DNA from 3 places in the Paenibacillus sp. LRG-1 genome. Region 2 is predicted to be linked to each of the others. Evidence: predicted binding sites of a transcription regulator. Region 2 holds the regulator's gene; each other region holds the start of a gene.

Region 1 (8,082 bases), 850 kb from region 2:
AACGGAGCTGAATTTTCGCTGGTTTCTCCAAAAATTAATTTACAGGCTGTACGCAATGCAACACTGACCTTCAATCACTGGTTTGAAATTGAGGCCGGCTATGATTACGGTTATGTGGAAGTGTCCAAAAACAATGGCGACACGTGGAGCGAGCTGGGCAAGTTCTCTCACAATACGAATGGGAAAAAGTGGACTCCGGTTTATTACAATCTGGATAGCTACACCGGCAATGAGATCCAAATTCGCTTCCGTTTGAAATCGGATAACAGTGTGAACAAGAACGGCTGGTACATTGACGATTTCCGTGTGTTGGGTATTCCAGCTGCGACAGTGACCAAGGACATCGTACCTGAGTCGAATATCAAGCTGGAAAAGGCGGAAGAACAATTCCCACTGTACAAAATTACAAGCACTGAAAAGAGTGAATTCCAGGAGAAAGTGAAGCCGGCAGAAACAACGGTGGATAGTGGACGTATCGGGCTCGACAGTCTTCCAGCCAGCGCTACGGTTACGGTATTGGAAACCGGACGTTCGGTGAAAACGGATCCGACCACGGGCAAATACAGCTTCACCCATGTAGCGGGCGACTATACGCTGAAGGCTGAAGCCTATGGTTATGTGCCTCAAACGAAAGCAGTCACGATTGAGAATAACAAAGTCATTAGAGCAAACTTTAGCCTTCAGGCCATACCTCACGGTACGATTCACGGGGTCATTACCGACAAGCAATCCGGTGAACCGATCCAAAAAGCGAAAGTGTTGGTGCTGGAGGATGCACGTATTGCTCCGGTAGAGACGAATGAGGCTGGAGAATTTACGCTAGACGTGCTGGAAGGAACATACACATTGTCCATTTCAGCTGAGAATTATTATAGCGACAGTGTATCCGTTATTGCTCCTCCGAATGGTAGCGTGGAAGCGGATGTCACGTTGAAACCTTTCATCGGGTTCCAGGGAGGCATCGCCTACGATGACGGGACAGGAGAAAATGCCAGAGCCTTTAACGCGGCAGGCAATTCATGGGCAGTCAGAATGACGCCTGAATCGGAAGTGGCTCAAGTGACAGGAGCATCGCTTTTGTTCTGGAACTCTGCCTTCCCGAATCCGGGAGGAACGGCATTCCAATATTCTGTCTATGACGCCTCTGGTGCGGCAGGAGCGCCTGGACGATTATTGGCTGGTCCATTCGACGGGACTGCCGTGCGGGATGAGTCACAATGGACGACAGTGCAGCTTCCAGAACCGGTGACGGTTCAAGGTGACTTCTACATCGTATATACACAGTCTGCTGTAGGCACACAGTCGCCGGGTCTTGCTACAGATGAGAGTGGCCCGAATGCACTTCGCAGCTGGCAAGGTGTAAGTGGCGCATGGAGCCAATCACCTGAGGAGGAAGGGAATTACATGATCCGGGCTATCGTCAGATATCCGGTGAATGCTCCAACGATTACGACTCCTACGAAGGCTACGTATACGCAGGAAGAGTCGATTACCGTAACAGGAACTTCCCCGGCAGAAGGAGCCGATATTCAGCTCTTTAACGGTAAGGAGCTGGCTGGCACAACGAAAGTGAAGGATCGCCACTTCAGTTTGTCGGTTGATCTTCAACCAGGAGCTAATCCGCTAAGTGTTCAAGCAGCGGTATACGGCAAATTAACGGATCGTTCCGAAACGGTGGTTGTGACACTCGATCAGACTAAACCGGGTCTGATCCTGACTTCACCTGATGAAGGGGCCCGTACAAACGCGGGTGTAGTCAGTGTAGTCGGTACCGTGTATGACGAGTTCCTCACCGAATTGACGATTAATGGTGAGCCCGCTGAATTTGGAAGTGACGGCAGCTTTAACAAGCGGTTGCTTATCAACGAAGGTGAAAATCAAATTACGGTGACGGCCAAGGATCTTGCCGAAAACGAAACAAGTGTTACGCGCTCGGTGTATGTCGATACAGCTCTGCCGAAGCTTGAAAACATTAGCCCTGCTGAGGATGTGCGTATTACTCCAGGGCAGCCGGTACGAGTATCCTTTGACAGTGCATCCGGTTTGGAGGCGTCCTTCCATGTGGAGCTGCCTTTCAACCTGTCCACTTTGGGCCGCAACGATATTCCATTAAATGAAACTTCGTCAGGCCACTATGAAGGTACTTATTTCACTTCATCTTCTCTGAATCTGGAAGGCGGAGTCATCGTGATCCGGGTAAGGGATGCAGCGGGAAATGAAGTGGAGACGGAGGCACTGGGAAGATTGTATGTAGCCAATGGTGGAGGACAGAACCCTGATCCGAATCCATCCAATGAGAAGCCGGTAGCCATTATTCAGGCTAATGAATCAGCTAAGAAGAACAAAAATGTACAATTTAACGCCAAAGCTTCCCGTGATGTAGACGGTGAGATCGTTAGTTACAGCTGGAATTTTGGCGATGGCGATACGGCGGTCGGTTCCAAGGTGAAGCATAAATTCACCACAGCTGGAACGTATACCGTAGAGCTAACGGTAACGGATAATGACGGCGCAAGTGGTAAGACTGTGCATACGATCACGATCCGTTAACAGCCAGTAGGAAAGGAAATGCTTCTTTTAGAATAACAATGAAGGCCCACAGCAAGCCACGGTTTATAGAGGCTGCTGTGGGCCATTTTTAAATTGTCGAACCGTTCAAGAAGCGGTACAATGAGTAGAACTCTATAAAGTGAATCGTTTCACAATAATATTTTTTTAGCAGGAGAGGATCCTATTGATTCATTTGCAAAAAGAAAGCGGACGTATCCGTCTTGTGCTGGATGCCTATTTTATGGGGGAAGATATCATTGTACTCATTTCAGGCGGTGATCAGCCTCATTTGGGAACGATTACAGCAGGGGCCAGACTCGAGCCTATTCAAACTGTGCAATTGCAAAATCACAAGGAGTTTTATATTACCGAAGAAATTGCAGTTCGCTTGCGAAAAGAGTTTGCAGGCAATTTTGCCATTTGCTGCGGGGCACATTTGGATCATGCAACCAAGGATGAAATCCGAGTGCTGACAGATATGGCTATACAACTGGGGAAAGAGCTCATTGGAGAACTCAAGCAAGAACGCTAGTAGCGACCTTTTTAAGTGAACTCCCGAAAGAGCAGATTGCGATATGGGTACTTACTAAAGGGATACTTAAAAAGCAATGCAAAGCCATCATCCTCAATTTGTACGGATTTCAGCGCAGAGGATGGAATCAAACTACGGATCATGACATGAACTGCACGCTGGTCTTGTCTGTTGATCGCTTTGGCAATGGCAGAAGCAAAACATGGATTGCGTGCCAATTCGCGATACAGCGGAAAAACGGCTTTTGCAATGGCGCGATGAACTCTCGGCTCAAACGTAAACTGCACAGTCCCCGGTGGAATCGTCGTTCCATTCGTATAATAGAGCATCGGTGGCTGAGCTAAAAAGGAAATAAAGTAGCCGATGCCATTCGTGCCTAAGCCTTGTTTGGCGGCAAATGGCGCTACTGAGCAGAGAAGGGATTTCATCCGATCCAAGTTGCCCTGAACGACAGCTCGTGACCATTGAACTGCAAAAGCACGGCGAGTTGCAATAGCTTTGTAAAATGGCAGCATGGCAGCGGATATTATCCTAAGTGTGTTTGCATTTAAACGTTTGTGAGGCGAGCCCTTTCTGCGGGATGTTGCACGATATAGCATAGCTCCGACCTCCTTGGTAGGATGCTCTCATGGAGCGCAATTGATCTGTAACAGGTAAAATACTGTATGCCCGGTTACCTCAAAAAGTGCTAATATCGCTAGGTTTCTTCTTTTTAACGTTCTAATTTAAAAATTCCAAATAAGTACTGTCCTGATTTGTAAGATTGTGGTACCCTAGAACTTATATAATTGCTATTTTACTTATTGGAGTTGAATTTAACAGATGAGTGATTTGTACAAGGAGCCTCGATCTTCCGATCCTTTTCAGGAGACGAACGATTATAACGCCCCATTTAACCCGCCCCCAGTAGTTCCACCTACGAATAGTAAAGCTGTTGCCTCGATGGTGCTCGGGATTTTATCTGTTGTCATTCCCTATATCGGGTTGATTATCGGAATTGTGGGTATTATTTTGTCCAGTCTTTCCTTGAAGGAAATTAACCGTCATGGCGAGCAAGGCAGAGGTATGGCCATTGCTGGATTGGTATGTAGTATTATCGGTACACTGATTTATACACTGATCATCATTTTTATAGTTATTGTTTTTATTGTAGCGGCCTCCAGTGGCGATCCGGATATTTTTTCAGACATTTAATCAATTGAAGAATGCTTGAGTCAGACAAACCATTCACGATTTGACGATTGGATGCTATGATAAAAGGAGTCCAATGAAGGAGAGTGAAGCCGTATGGCACGTACTCAAACACAAAAAGCGCTGAGCAAGGCAAAACGCGCTGGAATCTATTGCGCGGCACAAAGCCGCAAAACGAATGACCATTATGGCGAGATTTCACAGCACATACGAGTGAAGCCGACCAAGCAAGAACAATTACAAAAGGTCAAGCACAAGAAGCGAATCGTTCAGAGCGACGCTTCTTTTTTTTTGTCTTTAGAGAGAACAGCAGTGTCCTTGTCGGCTTGGATTTATAAAGTAGCAGAGAAATGATTGTATACAAGCGAATAGCGTTTTTCTGTACCGAAAAAGGACTTGATAATAATTATCATTATTGTTAGAATATCATAAGAAAGAAGGAACCCGGGCATGGGCTCCTTCATTATAAAACTAGGCTTGAAATCAAAGATTTACTTGGCTTCGAAGGTTTTGCAGTCTGTTTCTTCAGACTTGTGAGTGTCTTCAGGTCTGTTGCTTACGATGTAAATGGAGCTAGCGCTGCATTTATTCTCTTGGGCCCAGTGCGTACATGAATTGACTTCACACAGAACGTCTTTTGCCATGTTGTACACCTCCTTATATGGATGTGGTGGGCTGAGCAAATAAAATCACGGTCAGTCAAGGTAGGACTTGTCCAACTGTGTTTACCCTCTTGTTAGGAAGAGGGACTTTGCTATGCCTACTTGTACAATATCAAATGAATTTTAAAATTGCAATGTTTGCTTCATTTTGCAATTCAGAGCGGACACAAGTGTCCCTTTTAATTAAAAAACAAAAGCTGTCCTCCAAGCAGAACGAAATGTTTCTCTGTTGGAGAACAGCTTTTGTTTGTTTTTCTGACATAATGACGGTATTAAAGGCTTAGCGCACGTTGGGAATATTTACGATGGGATCAATGTCAGCATCATAGTCTACACCCTCGAACTCAAAGCCGAACAGTTGGAAAAATTCGTGACGATATCCTTCAAGATCTGACAATTCGTAGATATTGTTGGTTGTCAGCGCCTCCCATATTTTCTCAACCTCTGCCTGTACGTCTTCGCGCAGTTCCCAATCATCAATGCGAATACGTCCTTCTTCATCTACAGGGATTTCTGGTGCATACAAACGCTCAGCAAACAGGCGGTAGCTCTGTTCTACGCACCCTTCATGCAGCCCTTTTTCCTTCATTACCTTATATAAAGCAGAAATATACAGAGGAACGACAGGGATAGCGGAGCTAGATTGGGTAACGAGTCCTTTGGTGACTGCGACGAAGGCGCGTCCGCCTGTAACTTTCAGCTGATCGTTCAGCTGACGTGCTGTCTCCTCCAGATGATCCTTTGCACTTCCGATACTGCCCTCTCTGTAGATGGCTTGTGTAATATCTGACCCGATGTACGAAAAAGAGAAGGTTGTTGCAGTATCGGCGAGTACACCGCCGGCACGCAAGGCGTCAATCCACAATTTCCAGTCCTCACCGCCCATAACCTCTACAGTTCCTTGTACTTCTTCTTCTGTTGCGGGCTCGAGCGTCACGCTGCTGACTTCCCCGGTGTGGAAGTTAACGGTCTTGTTTGTGTAAGGCTTACCAATAGGTTTGAGCACGGAATTAAACGTTTCGCCTGTGCGGGGATTTGTACGGCGACCTGAAGCGACACTGTAAACCACCAGATCGACTTGTCCCAGTTCTTCGCGAATGGCTTCCACCGTTTTGGCTTTGACCTCATCTGAGAAGGCATCTCCCGTCACGCTTAAGGATTTAAGCCCAGCTTCCTGAGCAGCTTTTTCAAATGCAGCAGAATTGTACCACCCTGCCGATGCTGTACGTGTGGCGGTAGCATTACTAGGGCGATATACACCAATTGTATTGGCACGCGCACCGAAGGCGGCAGTAATGCGAGAAGCCAACCCATATCCGGCAGATGCCCCAATCACAAGTACATTACGGGGTCCCTGGATAGCAGGACGGGCCTGTACATAGTCAATTTGCTCCTGAACATGTTGGGCACAGCCCACCGGATGAGCAGTGGTGCAGATAAAGCCACGTGTTCTTGGTTTGATAATCATGTTATTGTAATTCCTCTCTTCTTGTAGCGATCTTCACCCTTACTATTTTAACTTTTAACTATTTTTTTTCAAACGTGGATTTTAGTAAGTATCCTTTTTACCCAAAAGTGTATCCTTGCACGGGGTGGCAAGTGCCTAAGTGCCTGCATATGATGCTGTAACGATAAATATGAGAAGGGAGAGAGTTGCTTGAAGAATAAGAGCCGCAAAACCATAAGAAACAAAAAGCCGCTCTATAGTGTAATTGACCCGGATATGAATGAATTAAGTATGATACATCGCGTGAAGCCACAGCCTGCGGAGAGGGAGACAGAAGCAAGACTTCATCAAGTTGCTTCTCCGCCTCCCCCAACCAAAGAGGAGCCGGAGTTACAGACTGTTGTCGAACCTGAAGTCGAGGCTTCGCATGAGACGGAGGTTGAATTTGCGGATGCAGAGGAGACTCAAGTGTCGATGGAGGAACCCCCAGAGCTAGAAGCAGAGCCGGAGCCAGAGCCAGAGCCAGAACCTGATCCAATTGATGTGGAGGAAATTCTGAGCAATAAGAAGGCTCCGCATATAAACAACGCTTTCATTTATACAGACGATTTGAGCGATCTCGCTGTAACGGGTGAGAAGATCGCTCCCGCTTCCATAGATTCCAGCAAGCTGAAGCAAGAGAGTATCCACACGGAATCTCTGGCGGATTATGCCGTTCAAACGATTAAGATAGCCGACGGTGCTGTGACTTCTTCAAAGATTGCCCCGGACTCCATTACGGTGGAACATCTGTCGGACGCATCGGTGGCAGGCAGTAAATTGCAGGATCGCTCCATCGGTGGTGAAAAACTGCGAGATGGCAGCATCACTCCAGAAAAGCTGGCTGATAAGATTATCAGCGGCGATCATATTGCGAATGGCTCCATTGAGAGCCGTCACTTCAAGCAATGGATCGTGTCTTCAGATATGCTTCAAGATCAGGCGGTTACATCTGATAAAATTCGCAGTGGTACGATTCAATCGAACAATTTGGCTAATGAAGCTGTCGATAGCTCCAAGCTGGGCGATCAATCTGTGACCACTTCCAAACTGCGGGATGGGGCTGTGGATGCGGCTAAAATCCAAGCTGGCAGCATTGAGAGTGCACACCTGACCGAGCATGCCGTTCATGCAAGGCATCTGGCCCCCGGTTCGATTAATCGCAAGCAGCTATCCAATGGAATTGTGGGCAAGGAACAATTGGAGGAAGGTGTTGTCAGCGGGCGTCATCTGGAGTCGGAGGCAGTTACCAGTTCGCATATTCAGGCTGGAGCGATTGAAAGAAAGCATCTGAGTCCTGGCTCCATTGGGGAAGAGCAGCTTGGAACGGGCCAAGTAACAGCCCGTCACCTGGCGGATCGGAGTATTCAGTCCAATAAACTGGCAGATCAGTCTGTAGGCTCATTGCAAATTGTCGATCAATCCGTCACTTCATCCAAGATATCGGATCAGAGCATATTACCACACAAAATTGCCGATGAGGCGGTACTTACCAGACATATTGCTACAGCTGCCATACAAGGTCCACAAATTTCTCCGGAGGCAGTCTCTTCCGTACACCTCCAGTCCGAAATCATTCGAAAGGATCATATTGCATCGGAGGCGGTTACGGAGCAACATTTGCATTCCGGGGCTGTGACGAGCGAGAAATTAGGGAAGGG
Region 2 (8,082 bases):
CCGAAATGCTTCGATACGACAGCTCCATGATGACCTGGATGTAGTTGTCAGACACCGAGTAAGACGATGCATGCCCACCTCCTCAGGCGGCGTGTGCATCGTCTTTTTTGGCTGTCTTAATTTCCAAACAGGCGATCTTCTGCTATGCTAATATATAGAGTTATTATTTTTGTAAGTGTCATAAGAAAGGATTAAGCCCGAATGAAATTTGCGGTATTGGATTTTGAAACGACAGGCACCCAGTCCGCGGATGACATCATTCAAGTCGGACTTGCAATTATAGATCATGATAACAGCATTTCCCGTGTTTACGGCTCTTATGTGAACCCTGGCAGATCTATTCCACCTTTTATCACTGGATTGACCGGAATTACAGACGATGACGTCAAGGATGCTCCTGCACTTGAAGAAATGATGATGGAGCTCGTGCCTATGCTGGACGATGTTGTGCTGGTCGGTCATAATGTGGCGTTTGATTTTAATTTTTTGCAAAACGCTCTGGATCGGTGCGGATATTTGCCGTTTAGCGGAAGAATCTTGGATACAATGGATTTTCTGAAAATTATGTTTCCATCGCTATCTTCGTATCAGTTGGGTTTTGTGTCTTCTGAGTTCGGGCTGGCGCATGATCGCCCTCACCAAGCAGACAGCGACGCGTTGGCTACGGCTGAGGTGTTTTTAAAGTGTCTGGGTGAGCTTCAAGCATTACCTCTGATAACGATACAGCGGCTTAGTGATTTGTTTGCAGAGGAAGACAGTGACCTTGGATGGTTTCTTGATGGGGTGCGTGAAGAGAAAGAGCTTGATCCTATTCAGGATTTGGAGGGACATCAGTTTTTTCGTCAACTTGCGCTAAAAGTGGAAGATTGGACGGAGCTAGCTGCACCGCGTAGAGAAGATGACCCGAATCCACTTTCAGGTGTTTCCTTTGAGGAGTACATGGATGATGTGCGGGACAATTTGCGTTCATCCTTGAGCCAATATGAGGAGCGCGAGGCGCAGATACAGATGATTGAGGGTGTAAATCAGGCACTGAGTGAAGACAAGCATCTGCTGATCGAAGCAGGTACAGGAACAGGAAAGTCTCTCGGTTATTTGCTCCCATCGCTGTATCACAGTGTAAAAAAAGGACAGCGCGTTATGGTAAGTACACATACGATCAACCTGCAGGAGCAATTACGCGAGCGCGACATTCCGATGCTGACCAAGGTGATTCCGTTTCCATTCCGGGCTGCTATTTTCAAGGGTCGGGGACATTATTTGTGTCTGCGTAAGTTTGAACATAAAATAAACAGAAGAGACTTCGCGACACCAAAGGAAGATTTAATTACAGCGGCTCAAATGATCGTCTGGTTGACGCTAACAGAAACCGGTGATGATGAAGAACTAAACCTGAGCAACCGTGGAGGGGATTTCTGGGAAACGGTGGCGAGTGATTCAGAGTCCTGTCTTGGTCGTTCTTGTCCATGGTTCCGCAAATGCTATTATCATCGTGCACGCCATGAAGCAGGAATAGCGGATGTCGTTATTACGAATCACTCTAAGTTGTTCACAGACGTCAAAGCCAGTCACCAGTTGTTGCCGAGCTATGAACATCTGGTGATTGATGAAGCTCATCACCTGGAGGAAGTAGCTGGTAAGCACCTAGGTATGCATATGAAATATTTCACACTCGTGCATACACTGACGCGACTGTTCAAAGACAGCAAGAATGGACAACTGCCTTCACTTCGTCAACAGTTGGCGAAATCGGGGCACGAGAAGTCGGCGGATTGGGCCTCAACCATCGACCAGCTGTATCCGCTCGTGTTAGAGGTTAAGGAAACTTGGGACCTGCTAAGCGACAAGCTGTTTGGCATGTTGCCAGAGCGAAGCGATGCGACACCGGGTGAAACAGGACAGTTTTCTTCCCGTCTCAAACCTTCGGCCAAGCCTGCAAAGTGGGATCAGGCGGGGGCTTTGGAAAATCAGCTATATGTAACGATGAGCGAAATTTTGCGCAAGGGCGACAAGCTGATGCTGGACGTCAAGGAAGAACATGACGATTATGCGGCAGATAGCCTTATTACAGATATCACGGGTCTGCTCAAGGATTTGGCGGGAATCCGAGAAAATTTGCGCTTTTTTATCCGACTCGATGATGAAACAACCGTATACTGGCTCGAAGCGAGTGGGCAATTCCGTAGTAAATCATTGCAATTTTATGCGGTGCCCGTCGATGTGAGCCGCCAGTTGAAAGAAATGTTTTTTGACAAAAAAAGAAGCATTATTCTGACGTCTGCTACCTTATCGGTAGATAAGTCGTTTCAGTACATGATCGATCAGCTCGGCTTGCAGGAGGCCGCAGATCAAGAGCGGCTGATGACTTCGCAGCTCCCGTCACCCTTTAATTACAGGGATCAGGTGTTGCTGGTCATTCCACGGGATTTCCCAAGCGTGAAGGGCAGTGTAGGAGATGCACACTTTGTAGATATGCTCGTTAGCTCTCTAGGAGCGACTGCTCAGGCGACGCGGGGGAGAATGCTCGTTCTGTTTACTTCCTATCGGATGCTCCGGCAAGTGTATGAGCCGCTCAAAGAGGCCTTAGCATCCAGCGAAATTACTGTGCTGGGACAAGGTGTGGACAGTGGGAGTCGCAGCAAGCTAACCCGCCGTTTTCAGGAAGCCAAAGCTTCTGTATTGCTGGGAACCAGCAGCTTCTGGGAAGGCGTCGATATTCCAGGAAAGGCTCTGACTTGTCTGGCCATTGTTCGCTTGCCGTTTCAACCGCCGAATCACCCGTTGCTGGAGGCAAAAAGCGAGCTGCTTCAGCAGCAGAAGAAGAATCCATTTATGAAGCTGTCTGTACCACAAGCGGTCATTCGCTTCAAACAGGGATTTGGTCGGTTAGTACGTACAGCGAGCGACCACGGGGTCGTTATCGTTTACGATACGCGTGTGATCGAATCCTATTACGGAAAGCACTTTTTGTACTCGTTACCGGGACCAAAAATGGAGCATATGCCATCGGAGCAAATGGTGCCCCGCATCGCCGAATGGCTCCAATCCGCCCCGGAGACAGAGGCATAACGGACGGACACTAAGTATGTTCGTTACAATTAGGGGGAGCAAGTATGAAATCAGATAAAATTTCAGAGGCTGTCGTACGGAGGTTACCCGTATATTTACGTTATCTGAATGCACTTCACAAACGGGAGGTGGCTACGGTCTCTTCTCAAGAGTTGGGACAGAGGCTAGATTTGAACCCGGCCCAAATCCGTAAAGATCTCGCCTATTTTGGAGATTTTGGTCGGAAGGGTATCGGTTATGATGTTTCTTATCTAATTGAGAAAATACGCCATATCCTGAAAATCGACCAGCAAATTAATGTCGTATTGGTCGGTGCGGGTAATCTGGGGCAAGCCCTTTCGAATTATAACGCTTATTTAAAAGACAATATGAAGATTGTCGCAGTATTTGATGCGTTTCCGGATAAGGTAGGGACCAAGATCAATACATTGGTCGTTCAACCGATGGATGAACTGGAAGCGACTGTGAAAGAAAAAAACATTCGAATCGGGATTATTACCGTACCTGATTTTGAAGCACAGCACGTGGCTGACAGGCTTATTGAGAGCGGAATTGGAGCGATCCTGAACTTTGCACCGACTACTCTCAAGGCACCGGCCAACATTCGGATTCATGCCACAGACTTTACAACTGATTTGCTTAGCCTCGCTTATTATTTGGAGGACGGAAAGGAAGAAACACAATATGACAGTGAATAAATGGATGATTAAAAACGGCTCTTTTGCCGTAAATGGATCAGAAGCTGGGGTAGTCCATGGTTTTATGATTGTGGAGGATAGCCGTATTACTTATATTGGCGAGACTTTGCCTGCGGGTGAGGAAGAGACGGAAGCGATCGATGGTAAGGGGCTATTGTTTTTACCTGGTCTGATTAATACTCATGGTCATGCGGCGATGTCTCTGCTGCGTGGGCATGGAGATGACTTGGCACTTCAAGTATGGCTTCAGGAGAAAATGTGGCCTATGGAAGCCAAGTTTACATCTACGGACGTGTACTGGGGTACGTCCTTGTCTGTGCTGGAAATGCTGAAAGGTGGAACAACGACCTTCCTGGATATGTACGATCATATGGATGAGGTGGCTCGTGTAGCTGAAGAGTCAGGTATTCGTGCAAGTCTGATGCGTGGAGCAATTGGACTATGCTCGGAAGAAGAACAGCGAATCAAGCTGGCTGAGGCCGTGACTTTTGCGCGTAACTGGCATGGTAAAGCAGACGGGCGTATTACAACGATGATGTCTCCGCACGCGCCATACACATGTCCACCTGCGTTTATTGAAAAATTCGTACAAGCTGCGCATGATCTGGACTTGCCACTGCATACGCACATGTCTGAGACGATCGCCGAAGTGGAGCAAAACATACGCGACTACGGTTTGCGTCCAGTTGCACATTTGGATAAGCTTGGCTTTTTCTCCCGTCCTTCGCTTGTTGCCCATGGCGTTCATTTGAACGACGAAGAAATAGCTTTACTGGCTGAAAGTGGTGTAGCGGTTTCGCACAATCCTGGTAGCAACTTGAAGCTGGCAAGTGGTGTGGCCAGAGTGCCTGAATTGCTGCGTGCAGGGGTTACTGTTTCTCTCGGAACGGATGGTCCTGCCAGCAATAATAACCTGGATATGTTCGAGGAAATGCGTCTGGCGGCACTTATTCACAAGGGTGTATCCGGTGACCCTACGGCAGTTCCTGCAAGTGAAGCGCTGCGTCTTGCAACAGAATACGGTGCAAAGTCGATTGGTTTAAAAGAAGTAGGAGCGTTGGCAGCGGGCAACAAGGCTGACTTTATCGCGTTGGATCTGAATCAGGCACATTTCTTGCCGCGTACAGATCTTATTTCCCATGCGGTATACTCTGCAAGCGCCAAGGACGTGGCTCATGTGTGGGTAGACGGTCGCCAGGTTGTGAAAAACGGCGAATGCCTGACTATGGACGAGGAACGTATCAAACATGAGGCACAAGCCGCCTTTGAAGGGCTGCTGTCGCGCTAATTTAGGTGTCACATCCCCTTAGAGAGGAAGCACGGGTTTGAAAAATAAGAAAAAGTGGATAGCGGTCGCCATTTTGGCCGTGATACTGATCCTGATCAGCATTTTCTGGTATTATTCCTATGTTACTCAAGACCAGGTGGCTGAGGAAAATGCTGCTATCATTAAGGCCAAGCAATCAGGTGGTCTGGTTAGCACGACTCAAACATGGAAGTCTGTGTGGGATCAGGTATACTGGGTGGTTCAAGGGAAAAATGCACAGAATGAAAATATAATGGTGTGGGTTCCTTTTCAAAAAGTGGAAGGACAACCTAACGTACCTGCCGCAGATAATAGCGGTGTTCACACCGAGTTGCTGAAGAACGGAGTCGATGAGCAAAAAATGACGGCAATAATTCAGCAGCAGCTTCCAGGTGCAAAAATTGTAAGGCTTCAGCCGAGTGTGTTCAATGGCGAATATGTGTGGCAGTTGTTTTACGATGATGGAAGTCATCATTACTACACCTTTTATCGTTTCTCAGATGGGGTAGCGACGGGTGTGAAATATACTTTGCCCAATAACTGAGCTGGTGTGAGGATTGGCAAATGTGGAATGAATGACTAGTAAATGATTAAAAGCTCAAGAAAAAGACGTAAATACGACAAAATTCGTATTTACGTCTTTTGGTTTTGCTATGCCGTAAAGCTGGCTGAAAGCCAGTGAAGCATCTTTACCTATCCATCTTCTCTCCTAGGTCAAATTCATCTTTGTGGCGGGCAATAGCGGAGTGGAGGATTTGAATCTGGAGAAGCGGAGCGTTCGCCTTTGCCGCCGGATTTTCCCCATAAGAATCTAATCGAAAAAATCCGGTGGCAACAGCGATCGTAAGATCAAATCCTACACGCAGCGTCTCGCCTCCACCATAACCAAAGATTTTGCCTCATCACAACTCCTCCACACATTGCCTTCGATATTAGATATACGTTATGATATACTATATTTTATAAGTGATAGACAAAAATGATAGAAAAAAGAATTGCTGATCACTATAAGATCATGCAATTTGGTTGTTTGTTGACATTCGTCCCGTTTCTTCTGGGTTTTACATTTTGAGAGGAGGATGTTGTTTGAAATTGCGTGTAGTTCCTATCGTTGTGGCGGCAGTTTTGGCAGCTTTGCTGCTATTTGGGGGATGGTTCATTTACCGTCAGGTTACAATGCAAAGTCCTCTGGAAAAACTGGTATCTCAATATCCAGGCGTGACAAGCGCTCAAATAGATATTAAACAGGATCAGGTTGTATTGAAACTAGATCTCAAACCGCAGGCGGATGTGGCCAGATTGGTCGATGTGGTTAAGCAAAAAGGACAATCCATCATTGGCAGCCGCACCATTAAGTTGGATATCGCAGATCGTTCCAATTCAGCACTGAATCAATGGTGGTCTGAGGCTATGTTTCCTGTGGCCGAAGCGATGGAAAATAAAAAGTATACTCAAATTTCATCTACAGTTGAGCAGATGAAAAAGAAAAAGACGGGTATCAAAGCTGATACCGACATGGATTCGAACAATGTCTATATCCGACTCAGCGAAGGTAAAGCGACCAAGTTTATCGTTTTGCCACGTCAATCTCAGCAAATGGGGGTATGGCCTAATGCCTAGATGGATTAAGGAAATATTAATCGGCATTGTGCCGGTAACCATTATATTTCTCGTTTTTATTGGGGTAAATATTATCCCTCTTCTGGTTGCTGGCGTGATGTTCAGCGGCTTGTTAATGCTTATGCATGCGCGTGGCGGTTTGGCCGTAGGTGCTGGGCAAGAGCGTAAACGTAAAAAAAATGGTCCGGACAAGCTGACTTTTGAGGAAATCGGTGGGCAAGAAAGCGCTAAGCAGGAACTGCGCGAGGCCCTGGATTTTTTGAATCGACATGATGAAATTTCCAAGTTTGGTATCCGTCCATTAAAAGGCGTTTTGCTCACTGGTCCTCCGGGAACAGGAAAAACGCTGATGGCGAAGGCAGCGGCACACTACACTAATTCTGTATTTGTTGCAGCCTCAGGTAGTGAATTTGTTGAAATGTACGTTGGTGTTGGAGCGGGTCGTGTCCGTGAGTTGTTTCGGGAGGCGCGTACTCGTGCAGCCAAGGAAAAGAAGGAAAATGCAATTATTTTTATTGACGAAATCGATGTAATTGGTGGTAAACGTGAGGGTGGACAGCAACGAGAATATGATCAGACTTTGAATCAGTTACTGACAGAAATGGATGGTATTTATTCCGCAGATACACCGCGGATTTTGATCATTGCGGCAACAAACCGTAAAGAAATGCTGGACAGCGCCTTAACGCGTCCAGGGCGTTTTGATCGTCATATTCAAGTGGATCTGCCTGACAAGAAGGGCCGTCTTCATATTCTAAAAATTCATGCCAAAAACAAACCGATTCAGGAAGATGCAAATCTGGACAAAATTGCTGAGGAATCTTACGGGTTTTCCGGCGCACAGCTGGAGAGCGTGATGAATGAAGCGGCAATCTATGCGATGAGACAGGATCAGAAAATGATTGCGCAGAAGCATCTGTCGATGGCAATTGACAAAGTGATGATGGGTGAAAAGACAGACCGAGAATCGACCTTGGAAGAGAAAAAACGTGTAGCGATTCATGAACTAGGACATGCTATTATGGCCGAAATTGTTCGTCCCGGTAGCGTAAGCCAGGTAGCACTTAGCCCTCGTGGGAAAGCGCTTGGCTATGTGCGCCACAATCCACAGCAAGAGCATTATTTATACACCAAGCAGTTCCTGGAGGAGCAAATTATGATCTCGCTCGCAGGGGCTACGGCGGAAGAAATGTACTATGGCGGTCGCAGTACCGGCTCAAGTAATGATTTTGAGCAGGCGCTGAACATCGTCCATACGATGATGACTTCCGGTTTGACTTCACTTGGCATTATTAACATGGAAATGGTAACCAAAGAAGAACTCATGCGGGAAAATGGCGAGATAATGGCTGACCTGCATACCCGAACTTCGGAGCTGCTGGAAAAGCA
Region 3 (8,082 bases), 2.7 Mb from region 2:
CGGCAGGCTTAAAGGATTTAGAGGCTAAGGTCACTAACGTATTGCCAGAGGAGATAGTAAAAGAACAGGAGGATTTATTGTGGGCAGATGCCTTGATTATTATTTCACCGGTATGGTGGGGCGGATTTCCCGCTGTTATTAAAGGATATATAGATAGAGTGTTCACAACAGGACTCATACGCTCTTCTGATGGTGTATATGGGCTTGAGGGCAAGAGAGCCTACTCGATTTTTACAACAGGATCTTCAGAAGATTATATTCGCATATCACGTCAGAAAGATATGCTCTACGCGGCTAACGATAATTTGTTTGGGTTCGCCAAGTTTTCGGATGCCGAGATTAAGCTTCTTTACTCGGTGCCGCGTGTAACCTTGGAGGAACGAAAAGCAATGCTGCTGGATGTCAATCGATTTGTCGATCGTATTTTTGATATGAGACCGGGAGAGGGAGGCAGTACGAGGGATAGCCTTTTCTCTTCAAGCTTTGGAGCATGATTTGGCTAGCCATTAAGATTACGTAAACTGCAGGATGTTTCTTTGGAAAAATGAAGAACACCCTTATGGGTGTTCTTTCGTTTGGACATATGGACATATTACACTGTGCTAAGTTATAAGCTTGTTACTGCTAAAGATATAACCTTTTGGATGGTTCTCCTACTGGATACCGCAGAAGGTTTAAGACGTCAGTTGCCGGTTTGTAAATTGCCTTAGCCACCACGTCAGGAGATTTCCCGGTGTTTCCCGTATCCTCTAGCCGACAAGATATGAATGTTCCTCCAATCTTTAGAAATGCCAAATTCCACGCATTACCGTGTAATATTTTGCTTGATAGCCTTAATTTTCTCCTCAGTAAAGACTCCTGAATCCAGCAGGTCTAGAATGGAGAGCACGCTGCCGCGAGAACCCCAGCTGCCTTCTTCAATGACCTGGAAGGATACCCACCAAGTTGGGGATGGTTCCGGTACACCAAGTACTTTAGTCAAACTGCCAAGAATATTCTCAAGCACTTTTTTGCGAACGTCGTTAGGCCAGTCACCATCCATCACCAGAACATTGACAGTAATTACATCACGTTCTGGCTGATCCGACAGCAATTGCCCGCCAATTGCCATGTAATCTATTGGACGTTCGGTGAAATGGACCTGAAACCCTTCTCTTGCTGGCGGACAATATTGACCTACCTCTGGAACGAGAACTGCATCCGTCAAACCTTCTGCCAAAAGACGGCGCTGTTCAAGCGTTATGCGGCCTGCGGGATAATTTACACTGATCATGGTCATGGTCTGATATCTCCTTATTAAGATTTAACCAAGCGATGTCTTGGAATTCTTTATGATATCTGTATCCAAGGCTTCAGCTTGGCAAGCTCATTGGTATTTTGTTGATATCGTTAATATAAAACGATGATAAACACCTGTCAACACTAATTATTATAATAATATATATTTAAATAATATATAGAGAGATGTGAAGCTAGTTTAAATGGGCTATAATTATGTCTAGTCTAATGAAAGCATGACATACTACGGAGATTTGCTAGAGGTAACAGGAGGCACAATATATAATGGCGAGACAGTCAGGAAAAACCAATACAATGTTTGCGGTATTAGGCATTCTGAGTCTGGGTCCTCATACCGGTTATGATATAAAGCAACATATGGAGCAAAGCACTAGTTACTTTTGGAATGAGAACTATGGTCAGATCTATCCCAGCCTGGCAGAGCTACTGGATCGAAAAGATATTGCAGTCGAGGTTATTCGACAGAAAGGAAAGCCTGACAAGAAACTCTACAGCATTACCGATCAGGGAAGGCAGACGTTGTCAGACTGGCTTTCTCAGCCCATGGAGCATGTGGTGATGCTTAAAAAAAATGAGCTGCTGTTGAGGGTGTTTTTTGGCGGGAATTCTTCGCCTGAAACGATTATAAAGCACATACAGGAGTATAAAGAAAAGCTAGTGGAAAGCTTGCATATTTTTGAAGAACTTGAACGTTGGCTTATCAACGTAGAGCATAAAGACCATAATCACAAATATTGGATGATCACAATGAGCTATGGTAAAAGTCAGTTTAGCAGTTTAATTAGCTGGTGCGATGATAGCATTAAAATATTGAGTTCTTAGCAGTTGGTAAAACTCATATGTAATGAATAATCAGAAAGCATGCTGGACTATCAGAGGAATAGTAAACTAGTAACGACAATTCTTGTCGTTATCTCCGGACATGGCGACTCCTCCTCCATAAAGCTGCTTGCCAAGTTGGGCTCGCACCTTTATGGAGGAGTTTTTTTATCCCGTAAGGAGGATGCAATACACATGATTTTGTACGCTGTAAATGAGTAACTATTATTCCACCAGCTTTTCAGACTTCACCAGCATTTCTCGTAACACGTGAGCGACTCGACTTTTCCGGTTCTCTGCTTTCTTTTTTATCAAGTGTAATGATTTTTTGTATGCATGAGTATGGCTTTGATCGTAGAACTGTTTGGCTGCAATGCGTAATGTTCTTCTTAATAACAGTGCTGATGAGCGTGTTAACCTAGAGCGGAATCCCCTGCGCAATACCCGCAACGTATTTTTGTAGGTCTCAAAATCCTCGGATGGAGGGATAAGGGCAAATAAATTTAACGAGGAGTCATTGAATCCGTAAGTTTCATACATGATTCTCAGATTTTCTGTATTTAAAACGTTACCTCTGAGATAGGTTGGATGTTCCTGATGATATCCGACCACCTCTTTGATGCAATAAAAAGGGATCTTCAAGCGATGCAGTCTATAGCCAAGGTCCCAGTCTTCGAGTCCATACAGCACAAACCGTTCATTGAAACCTCCAATACGAATCAAGTGGCTGCGTCTGATGGCTACACAACGAGTAACCAGCAGCATCCAGGGAGCGACATCCGTTGTGGCAAATTGTTTCTGCGTATTGGGGGGGACTCTTGTGGGACTAACTACTTTAGACAGTGCACCCGTTTGGTGAAGGATATCTTCAGGGGTTATGATTGGAGTAATTTCGTTCGCTGCTTCATAGTCAGCATTCCATAAGTTGGACTGCGTAAGTATGTTGCGACATTGTTCTTTTTCTTCAGGAGAAAAGTCAGGGTAATAATGGGTAAAAGCATCGTCCCATGAGTGAGGAATGCCTGAGAGCACAGACTTGGGATATTTACGGTGATAACGGCTCACGATCCTAATGAATTCCGGTAATACTACAAAGTCAGCGTCGCAGAAGATGATGTATAGCCCTTTTGCACGGCGCAGTCCCAAATTTCGAACGGCAGATCGACCGCGTTGTTCCTGATGTGACACATAGATAAGAGGATAGGATGCTTTGAAGCCTTCGACCATTTCTTTCGTTCCGTCTGTAGAACCGTCATCAGCTACAATGACTTCGAATAGTTGCTTTGGATAGGTTTGTGTCTCAAATGAAGCGAGTGTGAGCAACAATTGCTGGGCTCGATTATAGGTTGGAATGATGACGCTGTAGCGGATAGCCAATATGATCTCCCCCCACCATTCTTATTAGAAAACGTTTGAACAAGATGAATAATAACAATGTATTCAAGGATTTTAGCCTGGTCTAGTCAAACATCCCTCAAGGTTCGAAACAGGCTTGGTCTTATTACTGATGCTAAGGTGGGGGTTCTGTATTTTCTGCTGTTTTGCAGGTGCGTTCAGTGGTGTTATATATGTGTAATCATGGTATTATGCATAGAGATGTAAAGTAAAAGCGACGGCGCTTCCTATCCGCTGAAAGCCCGCTCAGCAAACAGAAACAAACATGAGATGAAATGGGCAAGTTATGGTAAACTATATAGAGTTATAGAAGACCTGAAAGAGGAGTACTATATGACACAATTTGTCTATAAGCAAATTATTGACGATCTCAAGATGAAAATCTTTGCGGGAAAGTTTGCAGATATGAGATTGCCAGATGAACGTAGTCTTAGTGAGACTTACCAGGTTAGTCGTAGTTCAATTAAACGTGCTCTGACTAAAATGGAGAATGTCGGAATTATTTTCAAAAAACAAGGTTCCGGGACATTTATTAATCCATTATACATAAGAAATGAATCTATCTTTAACTACGAAGGCTCTAATCTAGGGGTCACTGATAATTTTCAAATGCATGGTAAAAAGCCTAAGATCAAAGTATTGAGTTTTGAGGTCATTCCGCCAACGGAAGAATTACAGCGCGATTTGTTCTTGGAGACTCATGATTTTGTTTACAAAATTGTTCGCTTACGTCTGTTTGATGATGATCCTTTTATGATTGAAACGGGCTATATCCCCATTAAAATTGTCCAGAATTTAAATCAGACAATTATCGAGGGGTCCATTTTTAATTATTTGGAAGACTCCCGGAACTTGGCCGTCACCAAATCTTTTTTATCCATTTTTGCAGAACCGTCTCAAGAGAATGATCAAAAGCTGCTACATTTAAATGAAAATGAGCCTGTAGGTATTATGGAAGGTGTGTTCTTTTTAGATAACGGTACGCCATTTGAGTTTTCTCATATGCGATTTCATTACAAATATTTGAAATTTAATACCTTTGTATCGGTTCACTAATGATAAGACTGGAGAATTCTCCGGTCTTTTTTTTATGGTTTTGAAAAAAGGATTGAAGCCTGCAATTACCTCGTTTATTACAAATTTTATTGGTTTATACTTCTATATATTTTAATGTAAGAGCTTTTTTACTGTCTTTTTAATTTATATTTCATAGTATGTTCAAAATTTCACAAAATTGGACCGTATCACTTGTGAAAAAGGTTGAATTAAATTGGGGTAGCGTTATGATGTACATGTAGATGAAATTTCCGGAAATAAATTACAAACAAAACTACTTAGGGAGTGGACACAATGTCATTATCACCCGTGTTAGCAGATTATTCATCTAAAACATATTTGGAAAAACTTGATGCATATTGGCGTGCAACGAACTACATTTCAGTAGGTCAGCTTTATTTAAAAGATAATCCTTTGTTGAGAGAGCCTTTAAAAGATTCAGATGTGAAGGTTAAGCCTATTGGACACTGGGGCACAATTCCGGGTCAAAACTTTATTTATGCACATCTAAATCGTGTTATTAATAAATATGATTTGAGCATGCTTTACATTGAAGGTCCTGGTCACGGCGGCCAGGTTATGGTTTCAAATTCTTATCTGGATGGTAGTTACACTGAAATCTATCCACAAATTACGCAAGATATCCCAGGTATGAAGAAATTGTTCAAGCAATTCTCTTTCCCTGGCGGTATTGCTTCACATGCTGCTCCTGAAACACCTGGATCTATCCATGAAGGTGGAGAATTAGGTTACTCCCTTTCTCATGGTGTAGGTGCCATTCTGGATAATCCTGATCTGATTTCGGCTGTTGTTATTGGTGATGGCGAAGCTGAAACGGGCCCATTAGCCGCTTCGTGGTTCTCTAACCGATTTATCAACCCCATCACGGATGGTGCAGTGCTGCCAATCTTGCACTTGAATGGCTTTAAGATTAGTAACCCAACGATTATGTCTCGTCAATCGAAAGAAGAATTGACCTCATACTTTAAAGGTTTGGGTTGGGAGCCGTTCTTTGTTGAAGGTGAAAATCCGGATCACATGCATCCAGAAATGGCGAAAGTATTGGATACAGCCATCGAGAAGATTGAAGCTATTCAAAAGAATGCGCGTGAAAATAATGACCTTACTCGTCCGGCGTGGCCGATGATTGTATTCCGTTCACCTAAAGGCTGGACAGGTCCGAAGGAATGGGACAACGTGCCGAATGAAAATTCATTCCGTGCCCATCAGGTTCCAATTCCGGTTGATCAAAAAAATATGCAACACGCACCTGCTTTGTTAGAATGGCTGAATAGCTATAGACCAGAGGAATTGTTCGACGAAAACGGTCGTTTAAACTCTGAGCTTGCTGAAATCCTGCCTACAGGCGATAAACGTATGGGAATGAACCCTGCTGCGAATGCGGGTAACCTCATTAAAGACTTGAAATTACCGGATTTCCGTAACTATGCGCTGGATAATTCCGTACCTGGTAAAGTGATTGCGCAAGATATGTCGGTTTTAGGGAAATACGTTAAAGATGTGGTTCTTTTAAATGAAGAAAATCGTAATTTCAGAATCTTCGGACCGGATGAAACGATGTCTAACCGCTTGGCTCCTGTTTTTGAAGTAACCAAACGCCAATGGATGGACCAAATTATTGAACCTAATGATGAATTCTTATCATCCTATGGCCGCGTAATTGATTCTCAATTATCCGAACACCAAGCTGAAGGATTGCTGGAAGGTTATGTATTAACAGGTCGTCATGGTTTCTTTGCAAGTTACGAAGCCTTCCTGCGTGTGGTTGACTCGATGATCACCCAACACTTTAAGTGGCTGCGTAAAGCAACGGATCAAGGATGGCGTGCAGATATCCCATCATTGAATGTCGTAGCAACCTCAACAGTGTTCCAACAGGATCATAATGGGTATACACACCAAGATCCAGGTTTGTTAGGTCATTTGGCTGATAAAAAACCAGAATTTATTCGGGAGTATCTGCCAGCGGATGCCAATTCATTGTTGGCTGTTTTCGACACCATTTTAAATGACCGTCAAAAGATCAATTTGATTGTTTCGTCTAAACACCCACGTCCACAATGGTTTAGTGCTGATGAAGCGAAAGAATTGGTGGACAAAGGGTTGAAGATTATTGATTGGGCAAGTACAGATCAAGGTGGGGAACCTGACCTTGTCATTGCTTCTGCTGGTACAGAGCCAACTATTGAAAGTTTAGCTGCGATTTCCATTTTGCATGAAAAACTGCCTGACTTGAAGATTCGGTACATCAACGTGGTAGATTTGCTGAAACTGAGAAGTCAAAAACTAGACCCGCGTGGATTATCCGACGCCGAGTTTGATCATTTTTTCACAAAAGACAAGCCAGTTGTTTTCGCTTTCCATGGTTACGAAGGTCTGATCAAAGATCTGTTCTTTGATCGTCACAACCATAACTTGCATGTACATGGTTACCGTGAGAATGGCGATATTACGACACCATTTGATATGCGCGTATTGAATCAGATGGATCGCTTCGATCTAGTGAAGGAAGCTGTTCTAAGCTTACCTGACGCTGAGAAGTATACCAACATTGTGGATGAAATGGATGCTACGGTTAAGAAACATCATCAATTCATTCGCGAAGAGGGTATTGATTTACCAGAGGTAGAGAACTGGGTATGGAAAGGCTTGAAATAAAAACACAGACACTTCAACTTTATGTTGGACAACCAAGCCATCAAGCATGAAGTGGAATATATGATCTGGTAGTGGTATACAAGTGCCTGACCCCTTTGACTTCAAGTATGATTTCAATGGGGATCAGGCGCTTTTTGATTTAGCACACAGAGAACTTGGTAGAGAATTTACAAGCTAGTGGGTATATACATATATAGGGAACGAAATGAATTTCTATATTTTGCCTGAGGATTAAAGAGGTGTTATGGTATATGAGAATAGTAAAGGAGGCTGTTAATATGAACCATCAAATTCCGGAGAAGGTATTGAATGATGGCACTAAAGTGCCCGTCATTGGATTTGGGACTGTTGGATTTAAGGGTGCAGATGGAGTACAGGCGATTACCGGCGCAATTGATGCAGGTTACCGTCTGATCGACACAGCGTTCAACTATGAAAATGAGGGGGCTGTCGGGAAAGCGGTCCGGCAGAGCTCTGTGCCCAGAGAGGAATTGTTGATTTGCTCCAAACTACCGGGTCGCCGACATGCTTACCAAGAAGCCATTGTAACGATCGAAGAGTCATTATATAGAGGAGGTCTGGACTATTATGATCTTTATCTGATCCATTGGCCGAATCCCCAAATTGATCGATATGTTGAAGCCTGGCAGGCGTTGATTGAGGCGAAGAAAAGGGGCTATATTCGTTCCATCGGGGTCTGCAATTTTCTGCCCGAGCATAATGAACGTTTAATTCGGGAAACAGGTGTCGCCCCGAGCATCAATCAAGTTGAATTGCATCCATTGTTTAATCAGGAGCACCAGCGTACAAAAGATGCTGAACAGGGCATCGTGA

The links. The regulator Rex, encoded in region 2, represses fermentation and respiration genes when NADH is low (regulators of the CRP and FNR family bind a similar motif). The targets are predictions, from matches to a motif close to TTGTGAAATATTTCACAA.
Region 1: a site for Rex is predicted at 2,688-2,705, ahead of lpdD (prenylated flavin chaperone LpdD). Genes of this name have one in related genera too.
Region 3: a site for Rex is predicted at 4,728-4,745, ahead of ACUUJN_RS01105 (phosphoketolase family protein). Genes of this name have one in related genera too.

Annotation. Positions count from the first base shown of each region.
Region 1 covers NZ_CM170126.1:4,388,512-4,396,593, reverse strand. The annotation lists gene ACUUJN_RS19405 (S8 family serine peptidase) at 1-2,550, shown strand, start outside; gene lpdD (prenylated flavin chaperone LpdD) at 2,735-3,082, shown strand; gene ACUUJN_RS19395 (hypothetical protein) at 3,094-3,681, opposite strand; gene ACUUJN_RS19390 (DUF4190 domain-containing protein) at 3,905-4,276, shown strand; gene ACUUJN_RS19385 (hypothetical protein) at 4,370-4,627, shown strand; gene ACUUJN_RS19380 (DUF1540 domain-containing protein) at 4,765-4,917, opposite strand; gene fabV (enoyl-ACP reductase FabV) at 5,216-6,403, opposite strand; gene ACUUJN_RS19370 (WIAG-tail domain) at 6,593-8,082, shown strand, end outside.
Region 2 covers NZ_CM170126.1:3,541,757-3,549,838, reverse strand. The annotation lists gene ACUUJN_RS15695 (tetratricopeptide repeat protein) at 1-44, shown strand, start outside; gene dinG (ATP-dependent DNA helicase DinG) at 202-3,069, shown strand; gene ACUUJN_RS15685 (redox-sensing transcriptional repressor Rex) at 3,114-3,767, shown strand; gene ACUUJN_RS15680 (amidohydrolase) at 3,754-5,055, shown strand; gene ACUUJN_RS15675 (cell wall elongation regulator TseB-like domain-containing protein) at 5,093-5,617, shown strand; gene ACUUJN_RS15670 (hypothetical protein) at 6,160-6,693, shown strand; gene ACUUJN_RS15665 (AAA family ATPase) at 6,686-8,082, shown strand, end outside.
Region 3 covers NZ_CM170126.1:241,163-249,244, forward strand. The annotation lists gene ACUUJN_RS01080 (NAD(P)H-dependent oxidoreductase) at 1-494, shown strand, start outside; gene ACUUJN_RS01085 (tautomerase family protein) at 806-1,279, opposite strand; gene ACUUJN_RS01090 (PadR family transcriptional regulator) at 1,564-2,121, shown strand; gene ACUUJN_RS01095 (glycosyltransferase family 2 protein) at 2,344-3,495, opposite strand; gene ACUUJN_RS01100 (GntR family transcriptional regulator) at 3,847-4,569, shown strand; gene ACUUJN_RS01105 (phosphoketolase family protein) at 4,864-7,248, shown strand; gene ACUUJN_RS01110 (aldo/keto reductase) at 7,527-8,082, shown strand, end outside.